2 regions of the Burkholderia sp. KL41 genome follow, and region 1 is predicted to be linked to the other one. Evidence: riboswitches for the same ligand, from Rfam matches in the RefSeq annotation. Region 1 holds a riboswitch; the other holds the start of a gene.
The links. A riboswitch is a leader RNA that binds a small molecule or an ion and turns the genes downstream of it on or off. The one in region 1 is predicted to bind cobalamin.

Region 1 (5,651 bases):
CGGCCGCGCGCGACGCGGAAATAATTGTCGAGCACATCGCCGTGGAAACCCTGCACGCGCTTCGGCAGGTTGCCGAGCGTGAAGCTCATGTCGAGCACCTGATCGTAGAACGCGAAGTCGCCGATCGGGGCCAGGTCCAGGTCGCGCTGGTCGTTCCAGTGACGCTGGCGCAGCTCGGCGCCGAGCGCCTTCAGCTCGTCGCGCGACGATTCGCCCTTCCAGTAGCGTTCGAGACCGAACTTGAGTTCGCGCTTCGCACCGATGCGCGGGAAACCGAGGTTGTGTGTCGTGACCATGAGCTGCCGTCCAGAAGAAGTGAAGATCCGGCAGCCATCATAGGGATTTCATTCCATGAAATAAAATGGCATTATTTCATTCATCCATTAAATCTGTTCATGTATCCGTTGCGCGAGCGATATCCATGCTGGAACGATTCCATCTCGTCGTGATCCGTGAAGTCGAGCGCCAGGGCTCACTGACCGCGGCCGCCCACGCGCTGCACCTCACGCAATCGGCACTCAGCCACACCGTCCGGAAAATTGAGCAGCAGCTCGGCACGCCGATCTGGGATCGGGAAGGCCGCGGCCTGCGGCTCACCCAGGGCGGGCAGTATCTGCTGAAGCTGGCGAACCGGCTGCTGCCGCAGTTCGAGCTCGCCGAGGAGCGGATGAAGCAGTACGCGAAGGGCGAGCGCGGCACGCTGCGCATCGGGATGGAGTGCCACCCGTGCTACCAGTGGCTGCTGAAGGTCGTGTCGCCGTACCTGTCGCGCTGGCCCGACGTCGACGTGGACGTGAAGCAGCGCTTCCAGTTCGGCGGCATCGGCGCCCTGTTCGGCTATGACATCGACGTGCTCGTGACGCCCGATCCGCTGAACAAGCCGGGCCTGCGCTTCGACCCCGTGTTCGACTACGAGCAGGTGCTGGTGGTCGCCGATTCGCACCGGTTCGCGAACGCCGATTACGTGACGCCCGAACAGCTGACCGACGAGATCCTGATCACCTATCCGGTCGAAACCGACCGGCTCGACATCTACAACCAGTTCCTGACGCCGGCCGGCATTGTGCCGAGGCGGCACAAGTCGATCGAGACGACCGACATCATGCTGCAGATGGTGGCGAGCGAGCGCGGCGTGGCCGCGCTGCCGAGATGGCTTGCCGACGAATACGCCGACCGGATGCCGGTCGTGCCGGTCAAGCTCGGCAAGAAGGGAATCGCAAAGCAGATCTTCCTCGGCATCCGCGAAGCGGACGCATCGATCGACTATCTGGCCGCGTTCGTCGCGCTGGCGCGCGAATCGACGGGGAGCGCGCCACGCATGCTGCGCTAGGCGTGCCCCGTTGCCGTGCGCGTCAGGCGGCGCGCATGCCGATGCGTTCGCCGCGCTCGACCCATGCGCCGAACAGCAGGCCGATCGTCGTCCACATGATCACCTGCATGCCGATCGCCGCCACGCGGAACTTCCACAGCAAGGCCGCCGGGAAATCGGCCGGCAACTCGCTGACGGACGGCAACCCGATCTGCACGGCCGCGATGATCGCGACGAACACGAGCCCGGCGACGATCGACGCGTTCCACTGGCCGAGCTTCGCCAGCAGATGGCGGCGCACGCTGACCGAGAACACCATCGTCGCGACGGAAATCGCGATCATCAGGAAGAACAGGCCCGTGCGATAGCCGATCGTGTCGGGGTCGCCGACCGACGGCGGATTGGCCGGGTACTTGAGGTTCGGCACGATCACGAGCGCGATGAACGCCGCCAGCGCGAGCCACGCGGCCAGCGGACGGGCCGGGAGGCGGCTGCCTCGCCCGTAGGCATACGCGAAGACCAGCGAGAACAGCCCGCCGAATGCCGCGCCATAGGTCACGACGCCCGTCAGCAAGCCGAGGCCGGCCTGCGTGTGGCGGCTGACCAGCTCCGGCTCCGGTGCGTCGCCCTTGGCGGCGTCGGCTTTTTCTTCAAAGGAGATTGCCTGATCGACTTGCGGTTCGCCGACGACCTTTGCGAAACCGAACGTGAGGAGGCCTGCGGCGATGCCTGCGAGCATCCCGCGCATGAGCAGCTTTCCGACCATCGTGAACTCCGCGTCAGTGGCAGGGGAAGCCGAGCAGGTGGCGGCCGTCGTGGACGAATTCGTGGACGTACATGCCCGGCACGAGCGACGTCGCACCTTGTTCCGCGCCGACGAAATAAAGCGCGAGCAACAGGATCAGGCCGACGAACACGGCCCACGGCAACAGTTCACGGACGGGGATGGGCGCCGGCACGACCGCCGGCCTCAGCACTGCTTCGCTCATGGATGCACCTCAGGGGAATCGCGCCCCGACAAATGTTGGATGGATACGAAGGCAGGTCTGGCTTCCGGGATCATCGATCACCGGTTACAGTGGCGCGACCGCGCCGGGCTTGCACCGGCTTCCGCGCTTCGTATCGGGCGAATTGTACGCGCGAACGTTCGCGTATTGAAGAAGCGCTGCCAGGCGGACACGTGCGCCCGTCCCGGATCATCCGAAAACCGACATGAACATGCCTACCTCGCTGCGCCTGATCGCACACGCATCGACCCGGGCGATGCGCACCGGCACGTTTCCCGACGACGATCCGCTCGATACGCGCGGGCTCGCCGAAGCCGCTGCGCTACGCGGCCGGTGGGCAGGTACCGCCGGCGCGCTCGCGCTGTGCAGCCCCGCATGCTGCGCGCGGCAGACCGCCGATGCGCTCGGACTTCATGTCGACATCGACGACGCACTGCGCGACATCGATTACGGCAACTGGCGAGGCCAGCGCCTGCACGACCTCGCACGCGACTTGCCGGACGAACTGGACGCGTGGATCGCAGACCCGTCAGCGTCGCCACACGGCGGTGAATCGTTCGAAGCAGCCATGCACCGCGTCGGCACGTGGTTGAACGCGCTGCGGCAAGATCGCGACATCGTCGCAATCACGCATGCGCCAATCGTCCGCGCGGCCGTCGCCCATGTGCGGCGGATGGATTCGAAGGCAGCGGCCCGCATCGACGTCGCGCCGCTGTCCTGCACGACGCTTGTTGCGTCGCCGAACGGATGGACGTTGAGCACGGACGGCAACGCGTAGAGCGCTATTGCGCTCACTATGTGGACGACGATGCGGGCTGGCGCGTCACGTTGCGCATACACGCCTTCAATCGCCTTACGCATCGGCAAGGCACACCGTGCGTGGTTCCGACTGTCATCAAACTGACTGCTGGCCGCAGATAGGATCGGACGCGGTTCCCTCACGAGATGCCGTCATGAATCAACCTGCTTCGTCCGCACCGAACAACCCGGGCTCCGTCGAACGCACCAGACAGGTCGGCTATGCCGTCTTCCTGCTGGTGCTGGCGCTCGGCGCGCTCTACATCGCCACGCACCTGATCGACGATCTGGCTCCGGTCCGCGAAGGGAAACTGTTCCCGTACCTGCTGCTCGGCGCCGCGCTGCTGATCGCACTCGGCTTCGAATTCGTCAACGGCTTCCACGACACCGCGAACGCGGTCGCCACCGTGATCTATACGCACTCGCTGACGCCGAACGTCGCGGTGATCTGGTCCGGCATGTGGAACTTCCTCGGCGTAATGGTCTCGAGCGGTGCCGTTGCGTTCGGCATCCTGCAGTTGCTGCCGGTCGAGCTGATCCTGCAGGTCGGCAGCGGCGCGGGCTTCGCGATGGTGTTCGCGCTGCTGATCGCCGCGATCGTGTGGAACCTCGCGACCTGGTATTTCGGGTTGCCGTCGTCGAGTTCGCATACGCTGATCGGTTCGATCATCGGCGTCGGGCTGATGAACCAGCTGATGCACGGGCCGTCCGGCACGAGCGGCGTCGACTGGGGCCAGGCGCTCGGTGTCGGCAGGTCGCTGCTGTTCTCGCCGATCGTCGGCTTTCTGTGCGCAGCGCTGTTGCTGCTCGTACTGAAGACGCTCGTGCGGGTTCCGGAGTTGTACAAGGAGCCGCCGAAAGACCAGCCGCCGCCGTTCTGGATTCGCTGCCTGCTGATCCTGACCTGCACGGGCGTGTCGTTTGCGCACGGTTCGAACGACGGGCAGAAAGGGATGGGGCTCATCATGCTGATCCTGATCGGCACGGTGCCCACCGCCTATGCGCTGAACAAGGCCGTCACGCCGGCCGAGACGCAGACCTTCGTGGCGGTCGCGAACCAGGCGGCCGCGACATTCGGGAAGTACACGAACGGCGTCGCGCCGTCCGCGAACCCGCGTGCCGACGTCGAGCGCTACGTGCAGCATCGCGAACTGACGCCTGCAGTGCTGCCGGCCGTCCAGCAGCTGTCGACATCGCTCGCGACCGCGGTCGGCGCGTCGGGCTCGATGGCAGACGTGCCGCAGCGCGACGTCGACAACGTGCGCAACACGATGTATCTGGTATCCGAAGCAATCCGCCTGATCGAGAAGTCGGGTCAGCCCGCGTTCGCGGCCGACGACAAGCTGGCGATCGACAACTATCACAAGCAACTCGACCACGCGACCAAATTCATTCCGACGTGGGTGAAGGTTGCCGTCGCGATCGCGCTGGGCCTCGGCACGATGGTCGGCTGGAAGCGGATCGTCGTGACCGTCGGCGAGAAAATCGGCAAGCAGCATCTGACGTACGGACAAGGCGCATCGGCCGAACTCGTCGCGATGCTGACGATCGGCGCCGCCGACGTGTACGGATTGCCCGTGTCGACGACACACGTGCTGTCGTCGGGTGTCGCGGGCACGATGGCGGCGAACGGCTCCGGGCTGCAGTGGAGCACGGTGCGCAGCCTCGTGCTCGCGTGGGTGCTGACGCTGCCGGCGTCGATCGTGCTTGCCGGCGGGCTCTACTGGTTGTTCCGGTCGATGGCTTGATTCACGTTGCGACGGGTGGCCGGTGAGCCGGCCGCCTGTCGTGGAAGATTCGCCGCTCGCTTCTCCGCCTCTCCGCCTCTCCACACTGATACGTCGCCGCCTTCGATGTGTCCGTGCGCGTCCCGTGCCTTTCCCTCTTGCTTCCGAATTGAAGCGCAAGATCTGGAGCGCGTCTGCACACGAACGTCGCTAGACTGGGTTCATCGACTTTCTTCGTGGCTCCAACCGTGCGCGCAATGCTTCCGGGCATTCCGCACGACTCGCGCCACATCGCTGACGAACCAAGGGACGCCCGTGAACATCGCCGATCTGCAACCTGCCGTCGAATCGCCGGACATCGCACAACGCGTCGACGCCATCGACTGGCCGACTGTCGGCGCCGAACTCGATCGCTATGGATGCGCGCGTGTGCCGGGCCTGATTTCCACGAACGAATGCGATGCGCTCGCGTCGCTCTATCCACGGGATGCGCTTTATCGTTCACGCGTCGTGATGGCGCGGCACGGATTCGGCCGCGGCGAATACAAGTACTTCGCGTACCCGCTGCCCGCAGTCATTGCCGAGCTTCGCACGACGATCTACCCGCATCTCGCACCCATCGCGAATCGCTGGAACCAGGCACTCGGAATCGACGTCCGCTATCCGAACGACCACACGACATTCCTCGATCGCTGCCGGGCGGCGGGGCAGACGCGACCGACGCCGCTGATCCTGCAATACGGTCCCGACGACTACAACTGTCTCCATCAGGATCTTTATGGCGAGCACGTGTTTCCGCTGCAGGTCGCG
Region 2 (5,651 bases), on a different replicon from region 1:
CTTCGTCGAGCGGCAGGTATTCGTACTTCAGCACCGTGTTCAGCTCGTCGAGGATCACCATCCGGTAGTCGCCGCTTTCGATCATCCGGCGCGCCTCGTCCCAGCCCTTGCGCGCGGTCGCGATGTCGGCGTCGCGGTTCTGCGTGTTCCACGTGTAGCCGTCGCCCATCGTCACGAAATCGCACTCGGCAACCGCGCCGAGGAAGTCGCGCTCGGACGTGTGCAGCGCGCCCTTGATGAACTGCACGACACCGAGCCGCATGCCGTGGCCGAGCACGCGCACGGCCATGCCGAACGCGGCCGTGCTCTTGCCCTTGCCGTTGCCGGTGTTGACGATCAGCAGGCCCTTTTCGTTGACGGCGGCGGCCTGCTTCTTCTCGTGGCCCGCGCGGCGGCGTTCGGTCATCCGTTGATGGGATTCGGCGTCGGTTTTCATCGGATTCGTCCTGTCGAAAGAAAGCGAAACAAAGGGTTCAGAGCGGGCCGGCGAGTGCGACCGTCACGCCGTCCCGGATGGATTTGGGGCCCAGTAGCCGGCCGTGCGGCGCCGCGAGCTGCGCGCACGGCTCGGCCACGCCCGCGACGCCGAAGCGGGCGAGCGCGGCATCGGACGGGCCGCTCACGGCCAGTTCGGGGCGGCTCGCGAGTTGCGCCGCGTCGAACGCGACGAGCGGCCAGCCGCGTCTCGCGCACAGCGTGCGCAGCGCGCGTGCGCGCGCCTTGTCGGCGAGCGTGGCGACGAGCGCCGGTTCGGCAGCCGGGTACCGCATCAGCGCGACGCGGATCGCGGCATCGAGTTGCGCGGCCGTCACGTCCGCGCGGAAACCGACACCGATCGCGACGCGCATCATGTGCGGCTGCCGAGTGCGGCACGTACCGCGGGATCGTCGGCGAACGCCGCGACGCGGCCGATCACGACGATGGCCGGCGAGCCGATGCCGGTCGCGCCGACCTGTTCGACGAGCGTGTCGAGCGTCGCGAGCACGTGCCGCTGTTCGGGGCGCGTCGCGTTCTCGATCGCCGCGCACGGCGTGTCGCCGGGCAGGCCGCCTTCGCGCAGCGCGGCTGCAATCGTGTCGAGCCGGCGGATGCCCATGTAGACGACGATCGTCATGCGCGTGGCCGCGAGCGCGCGCCAGTCGGGTTCGTCGGCGCCCGCGCCGTGGCCCGTGACGAAGATCACGCCCTGCGCGTCGCCGCGCTGCGTGACCGGAATGCCCAGCGCGGCTGGTGCGGCGATGCCCGCCGTGACGCCGTTCACGACCTCGACTCGAAATCCCGCGGCGCCGAGCGCGGCCAGTTCCTCGCCGCCGCGGCCGAACACGAACGGGTCGCCGCCCTTGAGCCGTGCGACGCTGCGGCCCGCGCGCAGGTGCGCGAGCATCGCCGCGACGATCGCCTCCTGCGGCGTCGAGGCATGGCCGCCGCGCTTGCCGACGTGCTCGATGTGCGCGTCGGCGCGCGCATGGCGCAGCACGTCGGGGTTCACGAGATCGTCGACGAGCAGCACGTCGGCCGAGCCGATCGCGTGGACGGCCTTGAGCGTCAGCAGGTCGGCGTCGCCGGGGCCGGCGCCGATGAGCCACGCGCGACTCATCGGGCGCGGCACGGCGCGCACCGTGTCGAAACAGTGGAAAGGGGAAGGCGGGCGGCACATCGGCGGCCGGCAGACAGGCAACGCATAACGGATCGGGCGAAGCCCGCGCGAACGCGGGCGGAATGCGCACCCGATCCGTCCCCCGCGGATCGGGCGTTCGGCGAGCGTCGGGCTCGCCCCTTGCGTCGGCCGGTATCCGGGCTGGCCGCTTGCCAGGCCGCAGCCTTCCCGCCCGGTGGAAGGGCAGTGGCATCGTGGGCGGCATGGGCGCGTGCGCGGGGAAGCGCGTCGCGCGGGCGGCGTACCGTTGCGGGGACAGCACAGGCAGGGCGACGATCCGCCTCCTGTTTCCCGTTTAACTGCATGCACGGAATGCGCATGCGAGCACCGAACGCGGCGCATACGATAGCACAGCGCACCGGCGCAAACGCATGCGGGGTGGGCGCTCACCCGTCGTCGGTCTTTGCGACGCTCGGCGAACATGTCGCCGAGCAAATGAAAGCCATGCCCCGATCCCGCAAAGCGCGGCGGCGCACAGTCGCCAGGTGTTTCAAGTAAGGCTTCGGCAACCGCCCGCGCCTCCGGACGAGCCGGAACTGCCGCCGATGCCGCCGCGATTCGGGCCACAGACCGCGGCACCGGCCAGTGCGCCGGCGGCCGATGCGGCTCGATGCCGATTGCGAAACAGGTGCGATATACGCGATCGGCTCTTAGTCGCAGCGGGCTGCTTCACAAGCACCGCTTCGATTCCCGTAGCGTTTGCAGAATGCAGTACGACCACATCAGTACTTTCGCGACCGTTGCAAGAGGGGAATCCATCCCCTTCAGGGCAAACGGAAACAAGAGCGCCATCGACAGCCATACGGCGATGGCCACATACAATCGGACAATATTCATGGTCTGAACGAATGTGTCGCAGTGGTTTATCTCGATCATCGAAAACTGTCTGAAGCGGACAATCGAATATCGGCTGCGCAACGTCAATCATCCGAATCTCCAAAGAGAATGAACGTTTCTGCGCGCAACCCCACGCTGCACCTGCTGCGGCGCTGGCCTTGCGATTGCGGACAACGTGAACGGCCGTCAATTCTGAAAAACCGCTTCGGATGGCGAGTCGTACTGCTTCGCGCTCGATCCCGCACGGGTTGTCGGGTGCGTCAGACAGTCGAACGATTTCCCCGGCAAACCCGCGCCGGATCGCTGCCCGCCGGTTCATCCGGCCGGCCTGGCCGCTCGTCGCCTTGACGCTCCCGCCCCCGGCGCCTACACTCGCACGCGTTTTGGTGCTCGCGCGCGCCGCTCCGGCGCGCGCAGTTAAACGGGAAACAGGGAGCCTGCCTGCATCGCAGTCGAGCCAACCTGTGCTGCCCCCGCAACGGTAAGCGAACGCATCGTGCCCGCCGCGATGCAACGCCGCTTCGCCGCATGCCGCGCGCATGCGGACGACCGCCACTGGATGCCTTGCGCATCCGGGAAGGCGAAGCGGCGTGTTCGTCAGCCCGGATACCGGCCTAAACGTTGGGGTTCAGCGCCGCGGGGAGGCGGCGCATCGTCCACGGCCGCAGCGTGCCCGACACCCGAGCGTTTCCCGATTCCCGACGTCCGGCCGCCTGCGCGAGCGCGCATGTTCCGGTGCGACGAAGGGCCGGATCGCGCGGGGCCGCGCAGCGACGGCCGTGTTGGCATTCTTCATGTCGACCGTTCGCAAGGGAGCGTCATGCCCGATTCGCTGTTTCGCCTGTTCAACGACAGTCCGTCCGGGTTGCGCGGCAAGATCGTCGCGATCTATGCGCTGCTGATCGCCTTCAACGCAGGCGCGTGGATCTGGGCATTCGCCGCCTTCCACGGCCAGCCCGTGCTGCTCGGCACCGCGCTGCTCGCGTACGTGTTCGGGCTGCGTCATGCGGTCGACGCCGACCACATCGCGGCGATCGACAACGTCACGCGCAAGCTGATGCAGGAGGGCCGCAGCCCGCTCGGCGCGGGCCTGTTCTTCTCGCTCGGCCACTCGACGGTCGTGATCGTGATGTCGGTCGTGGTGACGCTCACGGCCGCGTCGCTCGCGCGCTTCGAGAGCATGAAAGCGTGGGGCGGCGTGATCAGCACGAGCGTATCGGCGTTCTTCCTGCTGGTGCTCGCGATCGCGAACCTGCTGATCCTGATTTCCGTCTACCGGACGTTTCGCGCCGCGCGGCGCGGCGAGCCGATCGTCGACGCCGATCTCGACATGCTGCTGAACCAGCGCGGCGTGCTTGCGCGCCTGTTCCGTCCGCTGTTCCGGCTCGTGTCGCGCAGCTGGCACCTGTATCCGGTCGGGTTCCTGTTCGGCTTCGGCTTCGACACGGCGACCGAGATCGCGCTGTTCGGCATCTCGGCGGCGCAGGTGCAGGGCGGCCTGTCGTTCTGGTCGGTGATGGCGCTGCCCATGCTGTTTACCGCCGGCATGACGCTCGTCGACACGACCGACGGCATCCTGATGATGGGTGCGTATCGCTGGGCGTACGTGCGGCCGATCCGCAAGATCTACTACAACATGACGATCACCTTCGTGTCGGTGCTGGTCGCCGCGCTGATCGGCGGCATCGAGGTGCTTGCGCTGCTCGCGGACAAGCTGTCGCTGCAGGGCCCGGTGTGGGACTTCGCGTCGATGGTGGCGTCGCACTTCGGCATGCTCGGTTATGTCGTGATCGGCCTGTTCCTCGCCTGCTGGCTCGTGTCGGCCCTGATCTACCGGCTAAAGCGCTACGACGAGATCGACGTGACGATCTCGGCGTGACTCTCCCTTACCAACCTGGATATTCCATGACCCTACGCAAGCTTCCCGTCACGATCGTCACGGGCTTTCTCGGCAGCGGCAAGACGACGCTGATGCGCCACATCCTGCAACACGCCGAAGGCCGCCGCATCGCGGTGATCGTCAACGAATTCGGCGAACTCGGCATCGACGGCGAAATCCTCAAGGGTTGCGGCATCGGCTGCGAAGATGCCGACGGTGCGCAGGGCGAAGCGTCGGGCCAGCTCTACGAACTCGCGAACGGCTGCCTGTGCTGCACCGTGCAGGAAGAGTTCTATCCGGTGATGGAAGCGCTCGTCGAGCGTCGCGCGGACATCGACCACGTGCTGATCGAGACGTCCGGGCTCGCGCTGCCGAAGCCGCTCGTGCAGGCGTTCAACTGGCCGACGATCCGCAACAGCTTCACGGTCGACGCGGTCGTGACCGTCGTCGACGGGCCGGCCGCCGCGAGCGGCCAGTTCGCGGAAAACCCGCAGGCCGTCGACGCGCAGCGCCGCGCCGACCCGAACCTCGACCACGAATCGCCGCTGCACGAGCTGTTCGCCGATCAACTGTCGTCCGCCGATCTCGTGATCGTGAACAAGGCCGATCTCGTCGGCGATGCGGAATTTGCGCAGATCGAAACCGCGATTCGCGACGAGATCCCGCCGCAGGTGAAGATCGTGCGCGCGACGCGCGGCGAGCTCGATCTCGCGATGCTGCTCGGCCTCGAATCGGCGTCGGAAGAAACGATCCACCTGCGCCACGACCATCACGGCTCGGCCGACGACGGCGATCACGATCACCATCACGACGATTTCGACTCGGTGGTCGTGTCCGGCGACGCCGGCACGCGCGAGGCGACGATCGCCGCGCTGCAGCGCGTCGTCGAAGCGCATACGATCTACCGCGCGAAAGGCTTCGCCGCGCTGCCCGGCGCGCCGATGCGGCTCGTGATCCAGGGTGTCGGCCGCCGCTTCGACAGCTATTTCGACCGCCGCTGGCAGGACGGCGAAACGCGCGCGAGCCGCTTCGTGCTGATCGGCGAGGATCTCGACGCGGCCGTGCTGCAACGCGCGTTCGACGCCGCGTGCGCGGCCGAACCGCAACAGGCGTAACGCACGATGCATCTGCTGCGCACCACGCCGGGCGGCTTCGTCGACGATACGCAGGGTGTCGTCCGGATCGACCAGCAACCGGCCGACATCGTGATCCTGAGCTCGGCCGACACGACGCTGTCGCTGCTTGCCAGCGTCGTGCCGCACCTGCCGGCCGGCTTCC

Region 2: linked by a shared signal. The riboswitch ahead of PQB87_RS08900 (HoxN/HupN/NixA family nickel/cobalt transporter) and the one ahead of PQB87_RS19575 (CbtB domain-containing protein) in region 1 are both predicted to bind cobalamin.

The regions. Positions count from the first base shown of each region.
Region 1 is NZ_CM174447.1:420,245-425,895, reverse strand. It holds gene metE (5-methyltetrahydropteroyltriglutamate--homocysteine S-methyltransferase) at 1-296, opposite strand, end outside; gene PQB87_RS19585 (LysR family transcriptional regulator) at 422-1,330, shown strand; gene PQB87_RS19580 (CbtA family protein) at 1,353-2,075, opposite strand; gene PQB87_RS19575 (CbtB domain-containing protein) at 2,089-2,298, opposite strand; cobalamin riboswitch at 2,332-2,473, opposite strand; gene PQB87_RS19570 (histidine phosphatase family protein) at 2,522-3,094, shown strand; gene PQB87_RS19565 (inorganic phosphate transporter) at 3,270-4,862, shown strand; gene PQB87_RS19560 (2OG-Fe(II) oxygenase) at 5,157-5,651, shown strand, end outside.
Region 2 is NZ_CM174446.1:1,914,293-1,919,943, forward strand. It holds gene cobO (cob(I)yrinic acid a,c-diamide adenosyltransferase) at 1-436, opposite strand, end outside; gene PQB87_RS08890 (cobalamin biosynthesis protein) at 474-851, opposite strand; gene cobA (uroporphyrinogen-III C-methyltransferase) at 848-1,657, opposite strand; cobalamin riboswitch at 1,768-2,005, opposite strand; cobalamin riboswitch at 2,862-3,126, shown strand; gene PQB87_RS08900 (HoxN/HupN/NixA family nickel/cobalt transporter) at 3,315-4,373, shown strand; gene cobW (cobalamin biosynthesis protein CobW) at 4,400-5,488, shown strand; gene cobN (cobaltochelatase subunit CobN) at 5,495-5,651, shown strand, end outside.